2 regions of the Scandinavium sp. UTDF21-P1B genome follow, and region 1 is predicted to be linked to the other one. Evidence: predicted binding sites of a transcription regulator. Region 1 holds the regulator's gene; the other holds the start of a gene.
The links. The regulator PurR, encoded in region 1, represses purine synthesis genes. The targets are predictions, from matches to a motif close to CANGCAAACGTTTGCNTG.

Region 1 (7,254 bases):
GTCAATATTGAGATTGACCCGCAAACTCAGGCGGTCGTCGATACGGTTGAACGGGTGCTGGCGGCGAAAGAGGCCGCAGCGAAACCAGCAGTCAGCGCAGAATAATAAAAGAAAACCCCGGCGAGCCGGGGTTTATTTTAACGTGCGACGCGTAAACCGCCTTCAGTTCCGCGCGTGAACACCACCTGCCAGAGCTGAATGTCACGGGCGCGAAATGCACCGGCGCAGGCGTTCAAATAATACGAGAACATGCGTTTAAATCGCTCTGAATAGTTGTCCGCAATGTCTGGCCAGCTCTTCTGGAAACGATCGTGCCAGGCCATCAGCGTGGTATCGTAGTCGGCACCAAAGTTATGCCAGTCTTCCATTATAAAATGCGGTTCGCTGGCGCAGGCAATCTGGCGTACGGAGGGCAGACAGCCGTTCGGGAAGATATACTTGTTGATCCAGGGATCAACGTTGTTGTCCGTTTTCTTCGAGCCGATTGTATGCAGCAGGAACAGGCCATCCGGCTTCAGGTTTCTGTCAACGACGTCAAAATAGGTGGCGTAGTTTTTTGGTCCGACGTGCTCGAACATGCCGACAGAGACGATGCGGTCGAATTGATCCTGCAAATCCCGATAGTCCTGCAACAGGATTTGCACGTCCAGCCCTTCACAGCGCGCCTGTGCCATTTTCTGCTGCTCCGCAGAAATGGTCACGCCAACCACGCTGACCCCGTAATTTTTCGCCATGTAATACGCCAGCCCACCCCAGCCGCAGCCGATGTCCAGCACCCGCATGCCCGGCTGTAGCTGCAGTTTCTGACAGATAAGATCCAGCTTTGCCTGTTGCGCCTGTTCGAGCGTTTCGGCGTCTTTCCAGTAAGCGCAGGAATACTGCATAAAAGGGTCGAGCATGCGGCTGAATAAATCATTGCCTAAATCGTAATGCTCTTTACCGACTATCCAGGCGCGCTTCTTACTTTGCAGATTGAGCAGGCGGGCGCCTGCGATGCGGAGTGTGTCTTTTAAATGGTGGGGGAGCTGGCTTTCGAGCCCGGCGCGTAACACCTGATGGAAAAACACATCCAGCCGTTCGCATTCCCACCAGCCATCCATATAGCTTTCGCCTAATCCCAGTGACCCTTCCTGCAGCACGCGTTTAAAGAACAGGGGATTATTGACCCGGATGTCTGCGGGTGCGGAACCATTGATCCTGATGCCCGCCCGGCTCAGCAGTTCGCTGACGATACGGGACCAGTCATCATTGGGTACGCTTACTTCTTCTATACACGATGAACTCATAGCTTCTCCATCACGCGGCTTGTGATCAGAACCTTAAAACAGCGTAGACGCTTTTTGGGTTATGTGAGAACTCTCACGAAAGTTCCGTGAGTCTGCTATCCGACGTAGAACAGAGGAAGGGAGATATCCCTTGCCGAAAGGCCTTCCGTGGTGAATGGAGGGAAATCCGTTCCCTCGTTAATCGCTAATTTTTATCGTATTTATGTAATACCGGTCTCAGTATAGGCCGCAAAAATGTCAGGTTCAATAAAAAATGTTAGCAAACTAATGACCGAATTATTACATAATTGCTAACGTCATTATGCGTGAGATTCTTCGGCCACTTTGTCATTCGCCGTGGCCTGCATCCGGTAGCCTAGGGCCGCCAGTACGACCGTCGCAAGCATTACGCTGGTCGTGGTCAACAGCGGAGTGGCAATCAGTGTCGAGACCACCAGGCTTGCGAGGAAGCACAGCCCCAGCTGCAGCGTATTTTGCAGCGCTGCCGCGCGACCAGTCGCCTGCGGGAACGGACGCAACGCCTGCGCCACGACAATCGGATAGATTGCGCCGTTCGCCATCGCCATAAGGCAGAAGGGGATGAGCAAGGCGGTCAGCGAGCTGCCAGCGGTGAGACCGACGGCAAAGGTGCCAGCGACGCTCAGGGCAAAGGCCATCAGCAACCACGGAAGCATCTGCTGACCTTGCCATTTTTGTAGCGCCGCGCGACAGCCATAACCACCTACCAGGAAAGCGATAGTCTGTGGAACGTAGCTCAGGCCGATCACCGTCGGGCCGTAGCCCATTGCATTCAGAATGAACGGTGATCCGGTAAGCCAGGCGAAGAAGCTGGCGGAGCAGGCGGCATAAATGAGTACGTTACCGCGATAATCCTGCGAGCGCAGCAGGGCCATAAAGGTCAGCGGCTTTTCTTCTTGATGGAATTCCCGGGCCGGTTTTTTCAGGCGCAGGGCCGGGATCATCAGCAGGAGCGTAATCCCGAACAGCGTCGCGAAGATGGCCTGCCATTCGAAGTGATGCAGGATCCAACTGCCCAGCAGCGGCGCCAGCGCCGGAGAAAGCCCCACCAGCGGCATGATGGTGGCGAAAATTCGGTTGGTACGCTGGGCTGGGTAATAATCGGTGACCATTGCCTGCCAGGTAACGGCTGCGGCGCATACGCCAACGGCCTGCACAAAGCGCAGCACCAGCAGCAGCGTGGCATCGCGTACCCACAGCATGCCGATACAGCCGACAGCGAAGATGGCAAGGCCGATTAGCAGCACGGGTTTCCGTCCGTAGCGATCGGAAAGCGGCCCCCACAGCAACTGAGCGAAAGCAAAACCGGCCAGGAACAGACTCAGGCTTGCGCTAACGGCGGCTGCAGGGGTTTGTAAATCATTCTGAATCGCGGCAAAAGCGGGCAGATACATGTCGGTTGCCAAAAAACCGAGCACGCTTAAGCCCCCCAGCCAGCATAAAAATCCTTTCCCAGGTTGCATCATCTTTCTCTTTCTCATTGCAGGTGTACCAGGCTGCTGAGTGTAGGGAGTGCAACTTCGCTTGTGAAACGCTAATATTTGTCTGGTGAATTCAAAATTTTTGCAGGCAGAAAATGTGGTCTGAATATTCCCTTGAAGTGGTGGATGCGGTCGCCCGCAACGGAAGCTTTAGCGCGGCAGCGCAGGAGCTGCACCGCGTGCCTTCAGCGGTAAGCTACACCGTGCGTCAGCTCGAAGAATGGCTGGCAGTGCCGCTGTTTGAACGACGTCATCGCGACGTGGAGCTCACCCCCGCTGGCGTCTGGTTTTTGAAGGAAGGGCGGTCTGTTATCAAAAAAATGCAGATCACCCGTCAGCAGTGCCAACAGATCGCTAACGGATGGCGTGGCAATCTGGCCATTGCCGTGGATAACATCGTGCGCCCGGAGCGTACCCGGCAGCTGATTGTCGATTTCTACCGTCATTTCCAGGACGTGGAGCTGTGCGTTTTCCAGGAAGTGTTCAACGGCGTCTGGGATGCACTGTCGGACGGGCGAGTTGAGCTGGCGATCGGGGCAACGCAGGCGATTCCGGTCGGTGGACGCTATGCGTTTCGCGATATGGGCATGCTGAGCTGGAGCTGCGTGGTGTCGAATCAACATCCTCTGGCTCAAATGCCGGGACCGCTGAGCGACGAGGTGTTGCGCAACTGGCCTTCTCTGGTGCGCGAGGATACCTCCCGCTCTTTGCCTAAGCGCATCACCTGGCTGCTGGATAATCAGAAGCGTATCGTGGTGCCGGACTGGGAATCTTCTGCAACGTGCCTTTCGGCAGGGCTGTGCGCCGGAATGGTGCCAACGCATTTTGCACGGCCTTACATCGATAGCGGCGAGTGGGTGGCATTGGATCTTGAGAACCCGTTCCCGGATGCGGCATGCTGCCTGACGTGGCAGCAAAATGATATGTCCCCGGCCCTGAGCTGGCTGCTGGAGTATCTTGGGGACAGCGAAACGCTAAATAAAGAGTGGCTGCAGGAGCCGGATTGACCGGCTCCGCACAGAGATTAGCGGCGGTAATCGCGGAACGGGCCGTCTGCCACTGAACGGCGCTCGATCAGGCGTGGGTGGACCTCAATGGACTGTGACTCTTCGCGCTTGTTGACGATTCGGTCCAGCAGCATATCGAAGGCGGCTTCCCCAAGGGAATCCTTTGGCTGATGGATGGTGGTCAGCGCTGGGGTGAAGAAGCGAGCGTTGCGCACGTTGTCATATCCGATCACCGAAATATCCTGAGGCACGCGAAGGCCGTGTTCATCGGCGGCACAGAGTGCGCCCATCGCCATGATGTCACCGCCACAGAAGACCGCGGTAGGGCGTGGCTGTTGCGCAATCATCTGCTGCATGGCGCGGTAGCCGGATTCCGGTTCAAAGTCGCCCTGAACGATCCAGTTTTCCGGCACGGTAATTTGCGCTTCTTCCATGGCTTTCATGAATCCGGCCAGACGGCCAGCGCCGGTGTTGCGCTCCATTGGGCCTGGGATCACGCCGATATCGCGGTGGCCGCGTTCGACCAGGTAGCGCCCGGCAAGATAGCCGCCCTGGAAAGCGTTATCGATCACCGAGTCGGTGAAGTCGGCTTTGGCTTCACCCCAGTCCATCACGACCATCGGAATATGGCGATACTCTTCCAGCATGTCGAGTACCGGCTGCGGATATTCAGAACACATCACCAACAGGCCATCGACGCGCTTTTGCGCCATCATAGAGAGATAAGCACGCTGTTTTTCCAGGTTGTTCCAGGCGTTGCCAAGAATCAGGGTATAACCCTTTTCGAAACAGTTTTTTTCAACGGCTTCAATGATTTCCGCAAAATAAGCCGCTTCACTGCTGGTGGCCAGCAGGCCAATAGTTTTGGTGTGATTGACCTTCAGGCTGCGCGCTACGGCACTTGGGGAGTAGTGCAGCTCTTTGATTGCCGCCCACACGGCGTTGCGTGTTTCTTCTGCGACAAAACGCGTCTTGTTAATAACATGTGACACGGTTGTAGTGGAAACGTTTGCGCGCTTCGCTACATCTTTAATTGTTGCCATTCGTTCTCACTCCAGACCCTTTCCTTACGCCTGATGACCGGCACGTAAACGTTTGCCTTTACACACCCTTAACACAATTCATTTGAATTGCGGTACGCCGGGATACGACACAGGACGACAGGAGGGGGTCAATGGCTGGTACGCTTTTAAATTAGCGTGGAATTTTGTCTGATTCTGAGGCAAAGGGGAAGAGAAAAATCGCTATGGCTCTAAAACCTGGAAGATTTTCAGCCTGAAGTGTGCAAAAATGAGCAGGCTCACTTTTGTTGTGGGGATAAAAAGGAGAATAATTGATGAGTACCGACCTGAAGCTCTCTCTGATGACCACTGTGATCGCTCTGGCACTCATTGTCGCCGCCGGGCTGACTGCGGTGTTACACTGATTTATCCGGAGGGAGAGTCCTCTTCCTCCATCACCACCCCCGTCTGATTGTTACCAAATTAGCAAAAATCTTTTGCCATTTTGTTTACTTCTGTTTTTTTGTGATTGATGTCATGCTTTTGACTTCTGTTGTCGTGCCCTTTACTGGAAAGGGTTAACCGGAGTCGTAACATGAAAATCAATTTTCCACTGCTGGCGTTGGCAATCGGCGCATTTGCTATCGGCACTACCGAGTTCTCGCCCATGGGGCTATTGCCCGTTATCGCTAAAGGCGTGGATGTTTCGATTCCCGTAGCAGGCATGCTGATCAGCGCTTACGCAATCGGTGTGATGGTTGGCGCGCCGTTAATGACTCTGCTGCTGTCACATCGCGCTCGCCGCAATGCGCTTATCTTTCTGATGGCGATTTTTACGCTCGGCAACGTGCTGTCGGCTATTGCACCGGACTACACCACATTATTGCTCTCTCGCATCATCACCAGCCTTAACCACGGTGCTTTCTTTGGTCTGGGATCTGTTGTGGCCGCGAGCGTGGTGCCCAAACACAAGCAGGCGAGCGCGGTGGCAACCATGTTTATGGGGCTGACGATTGCCAATATCGGCGGTGTACCGGCAGCGACCTGGCTGGGTGAAACCATCGGCTGGCGTATGTCATTCCTGGCAACGACCGGTCTGGGCGTGGTGGCGATGATGAGCCTGTGGTTCTCATTACCAAAAGGCACCGGTGGTGAACGTCCGAATGTGAAGCAGGAAATGTCCGTGCTGATGCGTCCCCAGGTTTTATCTGCGCTGTTAACCACCGTTCTGGGCGCTGGCGCGATGTTTACGCTTTACACTTATATCGCACCGGTGCTGCACAACATTACCTCAGCGTCGCCGCTGTTTGTTACGGCAATGCTGGTGCTGATTGGCGTTGGGTTCTCCATCGGTAACTATCTGGGTGGTAAGTTTGCTGACCGCTCGGTGACCGGCACGCTGAAAGGTTTTTTACTGCTGCTGATTGCCGTGATGGTGGCGATTCCGTGGGTAGCGCAGAACGAAATCGGTGCAGCGATAAGCATGGTTGTCTGGGGTGCTGCGACGTTCGCCGTGGTTCCACCTTTACAAATGCGCGTTATGCGCGTGGCGCACGAAGCTCCGGGGCTATCGTCCTCGGTCAATATCGGGGCATTTAATCTGGGCAATGCGCTGGGCGCGGCTGCTGGCGGAGCGGTTATTTCCGGTGGTCTGGGCTACAGTTTTGTGCCAGTGATGGGCGCGGTTATCGCGGGTGTGGCGCTGCTGGTGGTGCTGTTCAGCGGCCGTCGCCAGCCTGAAGAAGCGTATTCCAGCCACTGATAATATGCCCGGCGGCAGGCACCGCCGGGCCAGGCATTATGCCGCCAGGTTCTTCGCGACAAATTCCCAGTTTACCAGCGCCCAGAAGTGCTCGAGATAGTTCGGACGGGCGTTACGGTAGTCGATATAATAGGCGTGCTCCCACACATCTACGGTCAGCAGCGGTTTTGCATCCGTCGTCAGCGGCGTGCCTGCGTTCGAGGTGGAAACGATAGCCAGTTTGCCGTCCGCTTTTTTCACAAGCCAGGTCCAGCCTGCACCGAAGTTTTTGACGGCTGCATCGGTAAACTGCGCTTTGAAATCCGCAAAGCTGCCGAAGCTTTCGTTGATGGCCGCAGCGACAGCGCCTGCAGGTTCGCCGCCGGCGTTGGGTGCCAGGCAGTGCCAGTAGAAGGTGTGGTTCCACACCTGAGCGGCGTTGTTGAACACGCCCGCTTCAGAAGTGCGAACAATATCCTCCAGCGTTTTGCCTTCAAAAGCCGTGCCTTTGATCAGATTGTTGAGGTTGGTGATGTAGGTCTGGTGGTGTTTTCCGTAATGGTATTCCAGCGTTTCAGCAGAAATGTGCGGCGCGAGAGCGTCTTTTGCATACGGTAATGCAGGTAATTCGAATGACATTGCTTATTCTCCCTATTATTTTAAGACTCAATAACCCTGTATTGAGTATGGATAGGGTAGCAAATTAAAAGATGTGGCTAA
Region 2 (7,254 bases), on a different contig from region 1:
CTGGTCAACGATCACTGCCTCAAACCTGCCGTTCCGCTTCCAGCAGGCGCCGGGTGCGCGAAACTCCTTAGGTCGGTACAAGTTCAATATGCCGAGTTCCGATGCCATTTATCTGCACGATACGCCGAACCACAATCTGTTCCAGAAAGACACAAGAGCGTTGAGTTCAGGGTGCGTGCGCGTCAATAAGGCCTCGGAGCTGGCTAACATGCTGTTGCAGGATGCAGGCTGGAATGACACGCGCATCTCTGATGCGTTAAAGCAGGGAGATACTCGCTACGTGAACATCCGCCAGAGTATTCCGGTGAATCTCTATTATCTGACAGCGTTTGTTGGGGCAGACGGAAAGGCGCAATATCGTACAGATATTTACAATTACGATCTCACCGCGCGATCTGGCGCACAAATTTTGCCAAAAGCGGAAAAATTAATCAGATAAATGAAGACGTTCAGATAATCCAGGTGCCGTAAGAAGGAGTTGTGATGGGCCCAAATTGCTACAGGGCCCGGATTGACTGGGGTTAGGGAGCCTTGACGTCACGTCTTTCGGCGGTTAAGGTGCCCTTCGTGCGCCAGAAGTGCATAAATAACGACCACTGACTTGTAGACCTGATTATCATGGACAAATTTGACGCTAATCGCCGCAAACTGCTGGCGTGGGGTGGTGTTGCGCTGGGCGCAGCGGCCATTCTGCCGACGCCTGCGTTTGCCACCCTCTCGACACCTCGTCCGCGTATTTTGACGCTCAATAACCTGCACACCGGTGAGTCGCTCAAAGCGGAGTTTTTCGATGGCAGAGGCTATATTCAGGATGAATTAGCAAGACTGAACCATTTTTTCCGTGATTTTCGCGCGAATAAAATAAAATCCATCGATCCAGCATTGTTTGACCATCTTTACCGTCTTCAGGGACTGTTGGGGACCAACAAGCCCGTGCAGCTTATTTCCGGCTATCGTTCGTTAGATACCAATGATGAACTGCGCGCTCGTAGCCGCGGTGTGGCGAAACACAGCTATCACACTAAAGGCCAGGCGATGGATTTTCATATTGAAGGCGTTTCGTTAAGCAATATTCGCAAAGCTGCGTTATCTATGCGCGCCGGTGGTGTAGGATACTACCCACGTAGCAACTTTGTGCATATTGATACCGGGCCAGTCAGGACCTGGTAACGAAACAGGAGCATCATGAACTATCGTATTATTCCGGTAACGGCTTTCGCGCAAAACTGCTCGCTCATCTGGTGCGAGCAGACAAAACTTGCCGCTTTGGTTGATCCTGGCGGCGATGCTGAGCGTATTAAAGAGGAAGTAGCTGCCACAGGCGTCACGTTGATGCAGATTCTGCTGACCCACGGTCATCTGGATCATGTGGGCGCCGCAGCAGAACTGGCACAGCACTACGGTGTGCCGGTTATCGGGCCGGAAAAAGAAGATGAGTTCTGGCTCCAGGGGCTGCCGGCGCAAAGCCGGATGTTTGGCCTCGAAGATTGTCAGCCATTAACGCCAGATCGCTGGCTGAATGAAGGTGATTCGGTGAGCGTCGGCAACGTCAGCCTGCAGGTGCTACACTGCCCGGGCCACACGCCGGGCCACATTGTTTTTTATGACGCGGCTTCGCAGCTGCTGATTTCAGGCGATGTCATTTTCAAAGGTGGGGTAGGGCGAAGTGACTTCCCGCGTGGCGATCATGGGCAGCTTATCGATTCGATAAAACGTAAATTGTTGCCGCTGGGGGATGAGGTGAGCTTTATTCCGGGCCACGGCCCAATGTCGACGCTTGGCTATGAGCGTTTACATAACCCTTTCCTGCAGGATGAGATGCCGGTCTGGTAAATAGCTGACCCAAGCATAAATAAAAAAGGCCGCAAAGCGGCCTTTTTTATTGGCTGGGTTACAGCACAGCGACGATGGCTTCACACAGCGGCGCCATGTTATCCGGCGTCATTCCGGCAACGTTGATACGCCCGGAAGCAACGGCGTATACGCCGAACTCTTCACGCAGGCGAAGAACCTGCTCTTTGGTCAGGCCGCTGAACGAGAACATGCCGTTCTGTTTGGTGATAAAGCTGAAATCGCGATCCGCACCTTTCTCAGCCAGCGTGTTTACAAACAGCAGGCGCATACGCTGGATGCGCTGACGCATGTCGGTCAACTCCTGTTCCCAGATAGCGCGCAGTGCATCATTGCTGAGAATAGTTGCTACGACCGCCGCGCCGTGAGCCGGTGGGTTCGAGTAGTTGGCGCGAATGGCGGCTTTCATCTGGCTGAAGGCGCGATCGGCGGTTTCTGCATCAGCGCATACCAGCGTACAGGCACCTACACGTTCGTTATAGAGGCCGAAGTTTTTCGAGAAGGAGCTGGCAACCAGCAGCTCTTTGTGGACGACAGCGAAAGCGCGCAGGCCTTCAGCATCTTCTTCCAGTCCGCGGGCAAAGCCTTGGTAGGCGAAGTCAAACAGCGGCAGCCAGCCCTTTTCGACGGACAGTTTTGCCAGCTGCCCCCACTGCTCCAGCGTCGGATCGATCCCGGTCGGGTTATGGCAGCAGCCATGGAACAATACCACATCGCCCGCCTGCGCTTCGTTGAGGCTTGCCAGCAAGCCGTTGAAATCCAGTGCGTGTTGCTCGGTATTGTAATAGGTGTATTCACGAACCTCGAGACCCGCCGAGTTGAACACGCTTTTGTGATTCGGCCAGCTTGGGTTGCTGACCCACACGCGTTTTACGGCAGTGTTTTTAGCAAGGAAATCCGCCGCTACGCGCAATGCGCCTGTGCCACCAGGGGTTTGGGCGGTACGTGCACGTTTGTCGGTAACAATTACGTTGCCTTTTCCGAACAGCAGCTCCTGAGTGCAGCGGCCAAATTCCGGAATGCCATCAATGCCGAGGTAGTTTTTGGTGGTTTCATTTTCCAGCAGATAAAGCTCCGCTTTTTTTACGCTGGTCAGAACCGGGGTCTTTCCGGTTTCATCTTTGTAAACACCAATTCCGAGGTTGATTTTACCCGGACGGTCATCAGCACGAAACAGATCGGCAAGACCCAAAATGGGGTCGGCTGGGGCAGCTGTAATGTTCTCAAACATGACGAGGTTCCATTGTGGTTACGGAAGGGAAATCCGCTATCAGGTTAACGGGAGATTTACGAAAAGCCAACCGTTTGCACTAAAAAGCGAAGGGCTTTTCGAAAGTCACCATTTTTGACTGGCAGACATGAAAAAACAGGGCCGAAGCCCTGTTTTTCAAGCATATAACAAAGTGGCGTACTGATTAGAACTGGTAAGTCACACCGACTGCCGCCATGTCGTCATTGCCGTTGATGCCGCCAACAGACTGTACGTAGTCGCTGTCTTTGTCGAGCAGGTTGATGTAGTAGTCAGCCCACACGTTGAAGTTTTTGTTGAAGTAGTAAGTACCGCCAACCTGGATGAATTTAGCCAGGTCTGCATCGCCACCACCGAAGGTGCCAGAGGCTGGCAGGTCTTTACCTTTAGTCTGAACGTAAGAGATAGCTGGACGCAGGCCGAAGTCGAACTGATACTGTGCAACCACTTCGAAGTTTTGGGTTTTGTTGGCGAAGTTGCCTTCATTGTCCAGAGTGGTGTTCAGTGTTTCAGCGTAGGTTGCTGCCAGGTAGATGTTGTTCGCGTCATATTTCGCACCCAGACCCCATGCCTGAGCGTGGTCACCGTTACCATCCTGTTTCTGGGCGATAGTACGGTTAGCATTGCTGTAAGAACCGACTACGCCGAAGCCTTCACCGAAGTCGTAACCCAGGGAGTAGCCTACGCCGTCACCGTTAGCAGCTGTTACATCGCTACGCTCGTTTTTACCCTGGTACTGTACGCCGAAGTGCAGACCGTCAACCAGACCGAAGAAGTCGTTGTTACGGTAGGTCAGCAGACCGGTGCTACGGCTGGTCATGAAGTTGTCAACGTGGTTACCCGCCCAGGTCATACCGGAGAAGGATGGTGCCATATCGGTGTAAGAACCCACATCGTAAACGATGCCGTAGTTACGACCGTAGTCGATAGCACCCGCGTCAGCGATTTTCAGACCTGCAAAGGCCAGACGGTTTTTGTTCGCCTGAGAACCTTCTGGGGTGTTCGCCATCGCACGGTATTCCCACTGGCCGTAACCGGTCAGTTGGTCGTTGATCTGAGTTTCGCCTTTGAAACCGATCTGAGCATAAGTGCCATCGGTGCTGCTGGTATTGTCACCAGAAGTAACGAAATCATGCTCGCCGTTAACTTTGCCGTAGAAGTCCAGCTTGTTACCGCTTTTGTTATAGATTTCTGCTGCGTTTGCCGCACCAGCTACCAGCAGGGCAGGGATCACCACTGCCAGAATATTGCGCTTCATCATTATTTATTACCCTCATTGGTTTTTTTATTGACACTCGCCACTGCCGCCAATGAATTCCGTCAATAAAAATTTACGGAACTATTGATGAGAGTTTGGTGTCTTTCTGTGTCTGACAGGCATATTTCCATTCATGACACCGTTTCGCTAGCCGGAAAGTGCTACAAAGGTCGTAACTGAGTAACAAAAAGAAATAATATGTAATAAATTGTGTAAAACAGGGAACTTTGTGAACCACCTCAAATTTCCTCGTCGACCGCTGAATTAATCATCGAACCGTTATCTATCTATATGAAATGCTTATTTTAATTTTTAATAAGGGCTTTTCTTATCTAAGAATGCTTCTCATCTCACTTTTTCTTATGACGCAAAGTTAGCTTTTCGTGCGCGTTGCTGATGGTTACTTCGTGTGCTAAGTGAATGTGTTTTACTTAAGCGCCACTGGAGTAATGCGGGAAATATGTGCGGAATTATTACAGGACATGGGGTGTAACATTTTGGTTAAGATATGCGGTTGACCTTTAACTTTGTAGAAATTTGTTAACAAAACCTGACACAGGCCAAAAAAAGCCAGCACAGGTGCTGGCTTTCGATACTGAGTAAAATCAGAAGCTGGCGTTGCGCGGGGTGCGCGGGAATGGAATCACGTCACGTACGTTCTGCACACCGGTCACGTAAGCAATCAGACGCTCAAAACCAAGGCCAAAGCCGGCGTGCGGTACGGTGCCATAACGGCGCAGGTCACGATACCAGCCATAGTCTTCCTTATTGAGGCCCATTTCAGCCAGGCGCGCATCAAGCACGTCCAGACGCTCTTCACGCTGCGAACCACCAATGATCTCACCAATGCCCGGAGCCAGAACGTCCATTGCGGCGACGGTTTTACCGTCATCGTTAAGGCGCATATAGAAAGCCTTGATGTCTTTCGGATAGTTTTTCACGACGACTGGCGCTTTAAAGTGTTTCTCTGCCAGATAGCGCTCATGCTCGGAAGAAAGATCCACACCCCAGAACACCGGGTTCTCGAAGGTCTGACCGCAGTTTTCAAGGATGGTGATCGCGTCGGTGTAATCCACCCGGGCGAAGTCCGCTTCCACGAAACGTTCCAGACGGGTGATTGCATCCTGGTCAACGCGCTCGGCGAAGAACTTCATGTCATCAGCACGTTCTTCCAGTACCGCCTTGAAGACGTACTTCAGCATGGCTTCTGCCAGTGCGGCGTTATCTTCCAGATCGGCAAACGCCACTTCTGGCTCCAGCATCCAGAACTCTGCCAGATGGCGGCTGGTGTTGGAGTTTTCCGCACGGAAGGTTGGGCCGAAGGTATAAACCTTCGACAGCGCACAGGCGTATGTTTCGGCGTTCAGCTGGCCGGAAACGGTCAGGAAAGACTCACGGCCAAAGAAATCTTTGTCGTAATCTACTTTGCCCTGGTCGTTACGCGGCAGGTTTTCCAGATCCAGCGTCGACACGCGGAACATCTCACCCGCGCCTTCAGTATCGGAGGCGGTGATCAGCGGGGTAGACACCCAGAAATAGCCCTGTTCGTGGAAGAAACGATGTAATGCTTGCGCCAGGGTGTGACGTACGCGAGCCACTGCACCAATCAGGTTGGTACGTGGACGCAGATGCGCGACTTCACGAAGATACTCAATGCTGTGACGTTTCGCAGCCATCGGGTAAGTGTCCGGATCTTCGACCCAACCGGTCACTTCAACCTGAGTGGCCTGAATTTCGAAGCTCTGACCTTGACCCTGAGATGCCACGACTTTGCCGGTGACAATCACGGAGCAGCCGGTGGTCAGGCGCAGGATTTCCTGATTGTAATTGGGCAGAGAATTATTGATGACGGCCTGTACTGGATCAAAGCAGGAACCGTCATAGACGGCGAGGAAGGAAAAGCCAGCTTTTGAATCTCGACGGGTACGCACCCATCCGCGCACGGTGACTTCGCTGTCAACGGCTACGCGGCCCTGGAGTACGTCGGCTACAGGCACAACGCTCATAGTTATCTCTCTGTTAGTAATCCGAATAATGTTGTCTCTTTCCACCCTTTATAAAAAGGGGGCTCTCTATGTTACCTGTCATCTTTTAACAGACAAGCGGAAATCGCAGGGAGACGAGGAGAATTGAGAAAATAATAAGAAGAAGGGAGCCCCGAAGGCTCCCTTTTGCGGATTAGCTGGCTTTTTTGACCTGAGGCAGGTCAAAGGCTTTGCGTAACGCCCGGACGAAGGCCTTATCGTGACAGATGGTTTTCCCCGGGCTGTCGGAGAGTTTAGCCACCGGCTTCCCGTTACATTCCACCAGTTTAATCACGATATTCAGCGGTTTCACCTGTGGGATATCGCACGTCAGGCGCGTACCGATCCCGAAGCTCAGCTTCACTCGTGAGGAGAAGTGACGGTAAAGCTCAATGGCCTTATTCAGGTCGAGATTGTCGGAAAACACCAGCACTTTACTCATCGGATCGATACCGAGCTTCTGGTAATGCGCGATAGCTTTTTCCCCCCACTCAACCGGATCCCCGGAGTCGTGACGCAGGCCCTGATAACGCTCGGCAAACTCCGGGCCGAAGTCCCGCAGGAAGGCATCCATCGTGATGCAATCGGTCAGCGCAATGCCAAGCTGGTCTGGATATTCTTCAAGCCAGGCAGCAAGCGCCACGCGTTGGCTTGTAGCCAGTTCAGGGCTGATTTGCTGATGAGCCTGGAACCACTCGTGCGCCTGGGTGCCCATTGGCTCAAGGGAGAGACGGCGAGCCAGATCGTAGTTGCTGGTGCCGATGAACCATTTCTCCTGCTGAAGACGTTCGACAATCGCCTGCTGCACTTCGCGGGAAAAACGACGGCGGGTACCGAAATCCATCAGACGGAAGCCTGACATATCGATATCC

Region 2: the regulator PurR is predicted to act here: its motif matches at 3,146-3,163, upstream of AB1287_RS07350 (amino acid aminotransferase).

What each region holds. Positions count from the first base shown of each region.
Region 1 covers NZ_JBFLVD010000010.1:117,721-124,974, forward strand. The annotation lists gene AB1287_RS06205 (riboflavin synthase subunit alpha) at 1-105, shown strand, start outside; gene cfa (cyclopropane fatty acyl phospholipid synthase) at 138-1,286, opposite strand; gene punC (purine nucleoside transporter PunC) at 1,586-2,770, opposite strand; gene punR (DNA-binding transcriptional activator PunR) at 2,881-3,792, shown strand; gene purR (HTH-type transcriptional repressor PurR) at 3,810-4,835, opposite strand; gene AB1287_RS06230 (YnhF family membrane protein) at 5,129-5,218, shown strand; gene AB1287_RS06235 (MFS transporter) at 5,389-6,555, shown strand; gene sodB (superoxide dismutase [Fe]) at 6,592-7,173, opposite strand.
Region 2 covers NZ_JBFLVD010000011.1:174,252-181,505, forward strand. The annotation lists gene ldtD (L,D-transpeptidase) at 1-439, shown strand, start outside; gene AB1287_RS07340 (YcbK family protein) at 619-1,170, shown strand; gene AB1287_RS07345 (MBL fold metallo-hydrolase) at 1,186-1,833, shown strand; gene AB1287_RS07350 (amino acid aminotransferase) at 1,892-3,082, opposite strand; gene AB1287_RS07355 (porin) at 3,267-4,361, opposite strand; gene asnS (asparagine--tRNA ligase) at 4,964-6,364, opposite strand; gene pncB (nicotinate phosphoribosyltransferase) at 6,537-7,254, opposite strand, start outside.